Regions from separate parts of the Paeniglutamicibacter sp. NPDC091659 genome, predicted to be linked through region 1. Evidence: riboswitches for the same ligand, from Rfam matches in the RefSeq annotation. Region 1 holds a riboswitch; each other region holds the start of a gene.
The links. Region 1 has a riboswitch for S-adenosylmethionine ahead of ACIQLF_RS07740 (O-acetylhomoserine aminocarboxypropyltransferase/cysteine synthase family protein). Riboswitches for the same ligand answer to the same signal wherever they lie in the genome.
Positions count from the first base shown of each region.

Region 1 (3,265 bases):
CCAGGTCGCGGAGCTCCGCGGCCGTGCGGATGCCGGCGATGTCGCCGTGTGCCTTGAGCAGCTTCAGGTAGGCGTTGGACCGGGCCGAGCCCCGAACGAGCGAGGCCAGGCGCAGCGACCCGTGTTCCTGGAGCTGGTCGCCCAGCCCGGAAATCACGGCCCCCACGTCCGGGACCAGGTGGAGCAGACCCAGGCCCAAAATGGTTTCGTAGCGTCGTCCGTCGGGCGGCGAAAGCATGTCCCGGCATTCGAGGGCGATGCGCCCCGGCACTTCCCCGCCGGCGGCCCGGCGAATCGATTCGCGGGCCACCTCAAGCATCGGCGCGCTCAGGTCCACCAGCGTCGTGGGGCGGCGGCCGGCAACATGCAGCAGCGCCGTGGCTCTGGCCGTCCCCACGGCCACCTCGAGCAGCGGTCCGTCGCCCGAGCCGATGGCCCGCGCCGCGAAGGCCGCGTACTGGTCGGGGCGGGTTCCCCAGCAGATCCTGTTGTAGGTCGGGGAACCCAGCATTGCGTCGTAGGCCCGCGCCCGGCGCGCATAGAAACCGCGGTCGCCAAAGAAGTTTTCGCTCACCCCACCATCGTGCGTCCGGGTGCGGTGGCCTCGCTAGTGCGTGGGGGCGCCGGCATGGCGCCGCAGCGAGGCAATGTCGACTTCGAGCATCTGCCCGTTGCGCATGATCGGCGTCTTGCGACCCGGAACCAGCGCATCGACGGTCAGCCTGATCAGCGTTCCATGGGCAACGACGACGATGCGCTTGCCCTCGTGGCGCTCCAGCAGTTCGCAGAGCGACCTGATGCCGCGCGCGGCCACGGCTTCCTCGGGTTCGGCCGATCGCAGCAGCACGTCGATTTCCTCGCGCGGCAGGCCGGAGGCCACGCGGCCCTCGGCGTTTCCGTAGTGGCGCTCCTGGAGCCCGCCGATTTTTTCGGTCAGGACCAGGCCCAGGTTCTGCCCGATGAGTTCCGCGGTTTCGACGGCGCGACCCAGCGTCGACGACGCCAGGACGTCCCAGCGCGAGCCCGCCAGTTCCTGCCCTGCGACATAGGCCTGCTCGCGGCCAACATCGTTCAACGGGATATCCGTTTGACCCTGGAGACGGCCCTCGGCATTCCAGGCTGTTTCACCGTGACGGACCAAAACCAACGTTGCACTCATACCCACAAGCCTAGCCCGGCAAAATTCCGGCCATGCAGGGGGCGCAGATTCTTCGATTTTCGTCTCAGCATTCGCAACCTAAGCTCACAATCTTTGGCTGTCGGTCGATTTCTTGCCACAATGGATCAACACCCCATCCCGAGCGGCCGAGAGATCTGGTTCCATGACGCCGCAGCAACCTTTCACACTCCGGTGAACAAGGTGCTACCGCCAGAAACGATGGAGAGCGCGTAAGCAATCTTCGGTGCCGAACCCCTGCGGGACCCCTAGCGGCCCCTCCGGGGCGAGTCGGCACCGCATTGACCCGGGAGAAGCACCCCCCAGCCCCACAGGCGAGGGCCGTCCGCACCCCGGATGGCCGTTGCCACATACGCAAGGAGTCAGCCACCCTCATGGCCGAACATCAATTTGGATTCCGCACGCGCGCACTGCATGCCGGCGGCACCCCGGATGCCGAGCACGGTTCACGCGCCGTCCCGATCTACCAGACCACCTCGTTTGTCTTCAAGGACTCCGACGATGCCGCGAACCTCTTCGCGCTGCAGAAGTACGGAAACATCTACTCGCGCATCGGCAACCCGACGGTTGCGGCCTTCGAGGAACGCATCGCCTCGCTCGAGGGCGGCATCGGCGCCGTGGCCACCGGCTCCGGCATGGCGGCCGAGTTCATCACCTTCGCGGCCCTGGCCGGCGCGGGCGACCACATTGTTGCCTCCTCCAAGCTCTACGGCGGAACCATCACCCAGCTCGACGTGACCCTGCGCCGCTTCGGCGTTGAGACCACGTTTGTCGATTCCACCGATCCGGCCGAATTCGCCGCGGCCATCCGCGAGAACACCAAGGCCGTCTACACCGAGGTCGTCGCGAACCCGTCCGGCGACATCGCCGACCTCAAGGGCCTGGCCGAGGTGGCGCACGCCGCCGGCCTGCCGCTGGTCGTTGACTCCACGCTGACTCCCCCGTACCTGTTGCGCCCCATCGAGCACGGCGCCGACATCGTGATCCACTCGGCCACCAAGTTCCTCGGCGGGCACGGCACCACCCTCGGCGGCGTCGTCGTGGAGGCCGGCACCTTCAACTGGGGCAACGGCAAGTTCCCGTCCATGACCGAGCCCGTGGCCTCCTACGGCAACGTTTCCTGGTGGGACAACTTCGGTGAGTACGGCTTCCTGACCAAGCTGCGCAGCGAGCAGCTGCGCGACATCGGACCGGCGCTTCCGGCCCAGTCCGCGTTCCAGCTCCTGCAGGGCGTCGAGACCCTGCCGCAGCGCATGGATTCGCACCTTTCCAACGCCAAGGCCGTGGCCGAATGGCTGGAAGCCGACCCGCGCATCTCCTACGTGAACTACGCCGGCCTGCCGTCCCACCCGCACCACGAGCGCGCCAAGGAACTGCTCCCGCTGGGCGTCGGTTCGGTCTTCAGCTTCGGCATCAACGGCGGCCGCGCCGCCGGCACCGCCTTCATCGAGGCGCTGCAGCTGGCCAGCCACCTGGCCAACATCGGCGACGTGCGCACCCTGGTGCTGCACCCGGCCTCCACCACCCACCAGCAGCTCACCGCCGACCAGCTGGTCGCGGCCGGCGTCCCGGAGGACCTGATCCGTTTCTCCGTGGGACTCGAGGACCTCGAAGACATCCTCTGGGACCTGGACCAGGCCCTGACCGCCTCGCAGCAGGTGCTTGCCGCGCCGGCCGAGGAAGTCTACGACGGGGCCGCCTGCTCCATCGACGCGGCACGCGCCGCCGCCACGACGGGAGCCAAGTAATGAGCGCCACCGAAACCCGCACCTGGGTCGGCCCGAACGCCGCCGAACGCCTGGAGATCCTGCGGAACACCAAGTCGATTGCGCTGGTCGGAGCCTCCAACAAGCCGTCGCGCGCCTCCTACTTCGTGGCGACCTACCTGCTGTCCTCCTCCAAGTACAAGGTCTACTTCGTGAACCCGGTGCTCGACGAGATCCTGGGCCAGCCGGTGTACAAGTCGCTCGCCGACCTGCCGGAGACCCCGGACATGGTCGAGGTCTTCCGCAAGCACGACGACCTGCCATCCGTGCTTGACGAGTCGATCGCCGTCGGCGCGAAGACCCTGTGGCTGCAGCTCGGCTC
Region 1 covers NZ_JBIVTO010000003.1:12,267-15,531, reverse strand. Annotated here, with positions in the region: gene ACIQLF_RS07750 (methyltransferase domain-containing protein) at 1-574, opposite strand, end outside; gene ACIQLF_RS07745 (histidine phosphatase family protein) at 608-1,159, opposite strand; SAM riboswitch class I at 1,290-1,385, shown strand; gene ACIQLF_RS07740 (O-acetylhomoserine aminocarboxypropyltransferase/cysteine synthase family protein) at 1,552-2,925, shown strand; gene ACIQLF_RS07735 (CoA-binding protein) at 2,925-3,265, shown strand, end outside.

Region 2 (3,265 bases), on a different contig from region 1:
GCCGATGGCGATCATCTGGAGGTGGCGGCTGCTTAGCCCGCGCTTGAGTTCGTTGTCGGGCTTGCCGGCGTCGGTGCCGTCGCCGACGGTGTTCGCGGTGCCACGCTGCACCAGCGATTCATTTTCAAGTGTCACGGAAGTTCTGCTCATGGGTGTCATGCAACACCACCGGAGGCCATTGAAGCGACTTTGCTCACAGGGGATCCGTGTGCTGGTGCCGCTGCGTGACGTGTGTCTGGTTTCTCACATACCGCACATCCCTGTATTAGTGCGGTTTTTTCCGGGGAAATTCGGGGTGGTGGACTATACAGAGCGTCACGCAAGGTTGCCAATCCGAAGGCGTGAGCCACAGATGGTCGAATGGATAACCTTGTTCTCGTCCGCTCCGAGGCACAGTATTGCTGATGCATTGGTAGCTTCCCGGCGGTGGTCTATCTGGATCAAGACCATGCCACAGTCTTTGATCTGGGCCTGCTAGGCCCGGAAATGTCGCTCGGAGATACCGTCTGATTGCTCAGATTCAACGAAACGACACTGACTATTATGACGGGCGTTCGTCACAAAATGAGAATCGGGCCACCCCGGGGAAGACTCGACAGTGGCCCTGAGCCAGTGTTCATCCGAACCGGGTGTGATATAGGGCGATCGGCCGAATGCGCCCGTCATCGGCCGCCCAAACGCGACGAGGGGGCCACCCGCCGGATGGCCCCCTCGATCAATTGCTGCAAATAGTTAGTCGGCGACGACGAGTTCCACGCTGATCGGCGTGGGGTTGGCAATGATGTCGAAGACCGGGCAGTGCGCGTCGACGGCCGCCTGCAGCTCCTCGTAGCGTTCGCGGGTCTCGGGGCCGGACACCGTCACCTTGAGCCGGACGCCGCCGAAGCCGGGGCGAACCGTCTCATCGATTGCGAAGAGCCCACGCACGTCGAGGTCTGCCTCAGCATCGATGTCCAGCGAATCAATCTTGATCCCCAGCTGGTGGGCGTACAGGCGGTAGACGACCACCTGGCAGGAAATCAATGCGCCCAAGGCGTACTCGACGGGGCTTGCCGCCGCGTCGTCCCCTGCCAGGCCGACCGGCTCGTCGACCAGGAAGGTGTGCTTGCCGGCGGTGACTTCGGTGGCGACGGAGCCGACGGCGGTTCCGTTGGCCTTGAACGTCAGCGAGGCACTTGCGGTGTCCGCCGTGATGCGCTCGCCCCAGGCGTTTCCGGCCGCGTTGAGCTTCTCGGCGCGCAGGATGTCGGGGGTGGTTTCGAGCAGGGTCTCAGACATGGGAGATCGATCCTTCCGTGGTGGCGCGTGCCAACCACGTCGCCATACTTACGCCGGTCCGGTTGGACGGCGTCGAATCTTCACCTGGAGCACCCCGCTATGACGAAGGGGGTTGCCGTCCAACCGACCAGGGTCGTGAATGGTTGGAACTCGTGATTCTGTTGACAAGTGTGCCGGGGATACCGAGCGCGAGGCAAGAAAATGCTTCATGCAGCGTCATGAAACGGGGGACGATCCTGCCGCCATGTCAGCTGCGTGCCGGGTCAGCTGCCTGTGGAGAAAAAGAAGGGCGTGAGCAAGAAGAATGGGATGAGCAGCAAAAAGGGAATCACTGACAGGATCCACAAGATGGTGCCGACCCAGCCAGTCACCTTGCCGACCGTCGCGTCGGTGTTCAACTGCTCGGCCTCCTTTGCCTTGTTGATGGCGATGATGCCCAAGGCGATGCCGACAAGGGGAACGAAAAGGGAAAGGATGCCCAGGATCATCGAGGTCTGGGCAAGCTGTTGGCCTCGATTTAGCTCCGGGTACTGTGTCATGTTTCCTCCGACGTGATAGCTCTGGTTGCCGGAGGCCATGCGGCGGAACATCCGGTTGAATCGAGACTAGCGGAGTCCCCACGGCAAAAGGCGCAAGATGCCTTGTCGGGACGCCAAAGATGACTGCAGGTGCACTTGAGGCTCGCCCTTGGGTCATCTTCGGTTCGTGGCGATTCCGGTCGTTTGCAGATGGGTTGGGCCAACGGAGGATCGCCGCAGACGGAGAATTCCGGTTCGGGGAATTCCGAGATTGCCTTGGGTGCCGCCGGGCAATTGGCAAAAACACAAAAATAGCGACCCTCCAAGATTTGAATTCTTGGTGGGCCGCCATCTTCATGGTTTCGTGAGGATTTACGACTGGGAAGCGGCCATGCCGGCTACGACCGTGATGAGCACGAACGCGATGATGCTCAGAATGGCGAGGATGGTTCCGATCCAGCCGGTTACCTTGCCGACGGTTGCCGCAGTGTGGAGCTCTTCTGCCTTCTTGGCCTTGGAAATGGCGATCGGGCCAAGGATGATCCCGACGACGAAGAGTGACAGGATGCCGAGGATCATGGAAGTCTGGGCAAGCTGGGCGCCGCGCAGCTGCTCGGGGCTGTTCTGGATGTACGTAGGTGCTCCCTGGTACGGGGCAGCGCCATTGAACTGTGGCTGGTTGTCGGCCGGCTGAGTCATTTTTCCTCCGCGAAAAAGATGATGGTGCAAGTGAATGATGTCTAAGGTGCGTCCTTAGATTTTGAGCGTACCGGCGTTTGGCCATGAAATGGCGAAAAGCATCGCCGTCCAGCGCAACGAAATGATCACAAGTGCCATCCGAGCCGCGTGGGGCCGGAAAGTCTCGGCTGCTGGGGCCCGGGCGGCGGTATCGATCATGGTTTGGCGACGACTAACCCTCGCTCTGCTCAGACTCCGAGTCGTTGAGCCGTGCCAGCAAGTCGGCAAAACGACGGATCTCATCCGGTTCCCAATTCGACAACCGCTCGCGCATCAGGATCCTGGCCCGTGTCCCGGATGCGACCCATGCTTCCCGGGCGGCATCCGTGATGCTGACGAGCATGGCGCGCCCATCGCTCGGGTCGGGCTCCCTGGTCACCAGTCCTTGGCTCTGCAATTGCTTGATGGTCCGGCTCATGGTGGCCTTGTCCACGTGGAGTTCCGATGCCAGGACTATTTGTTGCTGTGCCTGTTGCCTGACCAAAATCGACAGGACCCTGTAGCCCAGCGGCTGCAGCTCCGGGTGGATGTCCAGCGCACGCTTGCGGATCGCGGTGCGGGCTTTGACGGCCATGATCGAAAATTGCTTCTCGACCTCTTGCATCAACGGCTCCAGCACCTGCGGATCGGCGGGCTTGTCGACGTCGGGGGTTGGCTCGGAGCTAGGGGGTTCCATGAAGTCCATATTAGTGCGTTTCCCCGGGGCCACAGGGCGGAACATCGGTGAACGA
Region 2 covers NZ_JBIVTO010000001.1:785,488-788,752, forward strand. Annotated here, with positions in the region: gene ACIQLF_RS03560 (amino acid permease) at 1-150, opposite strand, end outside; gene ACIQLF_RS03565 (OsmC family protein) at 733-1,278, opposite strand; SAM riboswitch class IV at 1,318-1,436, opposite strand; gene ACIQLF_RS03570 (DUF4190 domain-containing protein) at 1,542-1,856, opposite strand; gene ACIQLF_RS03575 (hypothetical protein) at 2,169-2,495, opposite strand; gene ACIQLF_RS03580 (MarR family winged helix-turn-helix transcriptional regulator) at 2,707-3,210, opposite strand.
Region 2: it holds a riboswitch for S-adenosylmethionine, as region 1 does, so the genes downstream of both, ACIQLF_RS03565 (OsmC family protein) here and ACIQLF_RS07740 (O-acetylhomoserine aminocarboxypropyltransferase/cysteine synthase family protein) in region 1, are expected to answer to the same signal.

Region 3 (3,265 bases), on a different contig from region 1:
GCTGGGCCTGGGCCTGGCCAACCTCGCGGCGGTGCTGGATCCGGGCATCATGGTGATCGGCGGGGGCCTGGGTTCCGCCTCCCCGCTGCTGCTGGAGACGGCCGAACAGGCCTACCGCGGCTCGCTCAGCGGCCGCGGCTACCGGCCTTTTGCCCGGGTGGTCGGCGCGGCCCTGGGCCCGGATGCGGGCCTGGTGGGCGCTGCCGACCTGGCCCGGAACGCACTGGGGTAGACGGGCGTTCGAACCGGCGAACAACCGACCACCCGGACATGAAAATGGCCGGCAGGCCCGTTTTCACGGGGCCGCCGGCCAGTTTCATTGCTGCGCCTGGCGTCAGGCGACGGTGCCGCCGAAGAGCAGGCCGAGCGCGTAGGTGATTCCCGCCGCGCCCAGGCCGATGGCCAGCTGGCGCAGGCCGCGCTTGGTCGGGGAGGCTCCGGAGAGCAACCCGACGACTCCGCCGGTGACGAGCAGCGCGATGCCGACCAGCACGGCGGAGAGCATGATGGCGGGGGTGCCGCTCATGCCGAAGATGAAGGGCAGGATCGGGATGACGGCGCCGGAGGCGAAGAAGCAGAAGGACGACGATGCGGCGCCCACGGCCGAACCGATTTCCTCGTGTTCGATTTCCTCTTCCTCCACTTCGCGTTCGGGCCACAGGGAGAGCGTGGGGTTGCAGTCGCAGGAGTACAGGCCCATGCGTTCGGCCGCGCGGTGCGCGGCGTCCTCGTCGCTCATGCCGCGGGCCTTGTAGACCAGCACCAGCTCGTTGGCGTCGAGGTCGAGGTCCGGGGCTGCGGACAGGGTGATCTGCGTGGGCTTGGAAGCGGAGAGCAGCTCGCGTTGGGAACGCACGGAGACGAATTCGCCGGCGGCCATCGACAAGGCGCCGGCCAGGAGGCCGGCAATGCCGGAGAAGAGCACCAGGGAGCTGGCCACGCCCGTGGCGCCGATGCCCATGACCAGGGCGAGGTTGGAGACCAGGCCGTCGTTCGCGCCGAACACCGCGGCACGGAAGTTGCCCGAAAGCCTGTTGCGCCCGCGCGTTGCCAGGCCGCGCACGACCTCCTCGTGGACCAGCTCGTCGGCGGCCATTTGGCGGGTGGCGTCGGTGTCCGCGGCGTAGGGGGAGTCGCCCTCGGCTCGCTGGGCCAGTGCCAGCACAAAGACGGAACCGAAGTGGCGGGCCAGGACACGCAGCATCGTGCGGCGCAGCGTGGGACGGGTGGCCTTCTCCGCGTGGTCGCCGAGCAGGTTGCGCCAGTGTTCCTCGTGGCGGGTTTCGGCGTCGGCCAGGCCCAGCAGGATGGCGCGTTCCTCGCCGGTGCGCTTGTTGGCAAGTTCGCGGTAGACCGCGCCCTCGGCGATTTCGTCGGCCAGATACTTGCGCCAGCGTTTGATTTGGGCGTGAGTGGGGGTTGGCGCTTGTGGCGTCATGTCTCGTCCTCGGTCGGTGTCCATGGCGGGTGAGGCCATGCGATGGGGAGGAACAAGCAAAGTTTTTGGGTGCGTTGAACCTCGGGCCACCGTGGTGGGCCGAAGGTCTCGTTCGCCTCAAAGAAATCCGCCGGATTTCCGCGAGGTGGTTTGCCGGGCCGCAACTTTGCGGCCAGTATGTCGACGCACCGCCGCCACCGTGAATGGTGGACTCGGAACTACTCCCCTTCAGCGAACAACTTTAGCCTTCGGGCGGGCTTCAGAGAATTCGACGAGGCTAAAAATGTGTGTCCGGCCTGCGGTGTTTCCGGTGACCGGGGTTCGGATCAACAAACTCGACGACGCCGCGTCCCAACGCGGGGCTGCAACGGCGTCGGCCAGTGCGCGGGAGACGGCGGGCGCGTCGTCGACATGGAAGCTGCGCCAGGAACCGTGCAGGTTCAAGTCGATGACGGCGCGGTGGAGGTCAAAGAGGGGAAGTACGGGGACGGAGTGTTCCATGGCGGCAGCGGCCGGCCTTTCACTAGCTCTTGCCGCCGCCTTGTGGCACCGGCCGCTTCTTCATCCGAACCACCCATGAACCTGGGGTTGGTGCGCGGCCAGTCGGAGCTTGGCGCCGCATCTCGTGAAGCTGGTCACCACACTATCGCGACTCGGCCGCGAGCTGAATTTTTTGGTACAAATCAGTCCACGCTTTCGCGTCATAATCGGGCAAATTGGGGGAAATGCGACGATCCCCGGAGCTGCCGTCAATGAGTTCGCGCACGATGTCGATGTGACCGGCATGGCGGGCGGTCTCCACGTTCATGTGGATGAGCAGTCGGCCGATCGTGGTGTTCCGTTTCTCCGCTGCCCACCACGGGACCGTTGCCGGGGCATCGAGCGGCAATGCCTCGATGTTCCGGTTGGCCGAGTCGATGGCGCTGCGGTAGAAATCGAGGATGTCCGCGCTGGGGACGTCCGCCGGAACCCACATGTCGTAGTCGGAGTCCTCGCTCTGGCTCAAGGCAATGAAGCGCGGATGTTCGACGGTCTGTCCGGGGCATTCCACGAAGTACCCGAGTTCCACGCAGGCCAGGTGCTGGATGAGGCCCAGGATGTTGGTTCCGCTGGGCATCAGGGGCCGGGTCAGGTCGTAGTCGCCCAGTCCCTCGGCCTTCCACAGCACGGCTTCGCGGGAAGCGTTGAGGTACGTGAGCAGGTGGTTTTTCAGATCGTCCATGGGCAATAGCCTAGGAGCGGGAATGCCCCACTGGCTAGGTGCGCAACGCCCCTTGCATGACAACGGGCCCCGCCGAATATGCATCCAAGGACGCGTATCCGGCAGGGCCCGTTCGAGCGCCCGGAGGGGCTACTTTGCGATTGACTCGACTTCGATGCCCTCGACGTCGCCTTCGCCGGCGACGCGGGAGTTCCAGCCGTCGATGACTGCGGTCGCGGTGGGCCGCGTGGCAAGTGAAACGACAACGTAAACGATGGCCGAGGCGATCAGGCCGTAGTAGATCGGTTCGTTGGCGTAGATTCCGTCAAAGCGGTTCTCGGCCTGGATTTCCAGGACGATCATGGTGCCCAGCGTGACGACGGTTCCGGCTGCCATCGACGCTGCTGCGCCAATGCCGTTGCCGCGCTTCCACATCAGGCCGCCGATGATTGCCACCAGCAGGCCGCCGACAAGGATGTCGTAGGCGATGGTTAGGGCCGCGACCACGTCGGAGACCATGATGGCCAGGAGGATGGCCACGAGGCCCAGGATCAATACCCAGATGCGGTTGGCGCGCACGTCGTGCTCGGGGTTCTCGTTCGAGTTGACCCGGATTTCCTTGCCGA
Region 3 covers NZ_JBIVTO010000010.1:45,213-48,477, reverse strand. Annotated here, with positions in the region: gene ACIQLF_RS16900 (ROK family protein) at 1-232, shown strand, start outside; gene ACIQLF_RS16895 (VIT1/CCC1 transporter family protein) at 335-1,438, opposite strand; gene ACIQLF_RS16890 (hypothetical protein) at 1,667-1,939, opposite strand; SAM riboswitch class IV at 1,960-2,069, opposite strand; gene ACIQLF_RS16885 (DinB family protein) at 2,082-2,660, opposite strand; gene ACIQLF_RS16880 (sodium:solute symporter) at 2,790-3,265, opposite strand, start outside.
Region 3: it holds a riboswitch for S-adenosylmethionine, as region 1 does, so the genes downstream of both, ACIQLF_RS16890 (hypothetical protein) here and ACIQLF_RS07740 (O-acetylhomoserine aminocarboxypropyltransferase/cysteine synthase family protein) in region 1, are expected to answer to the same signal.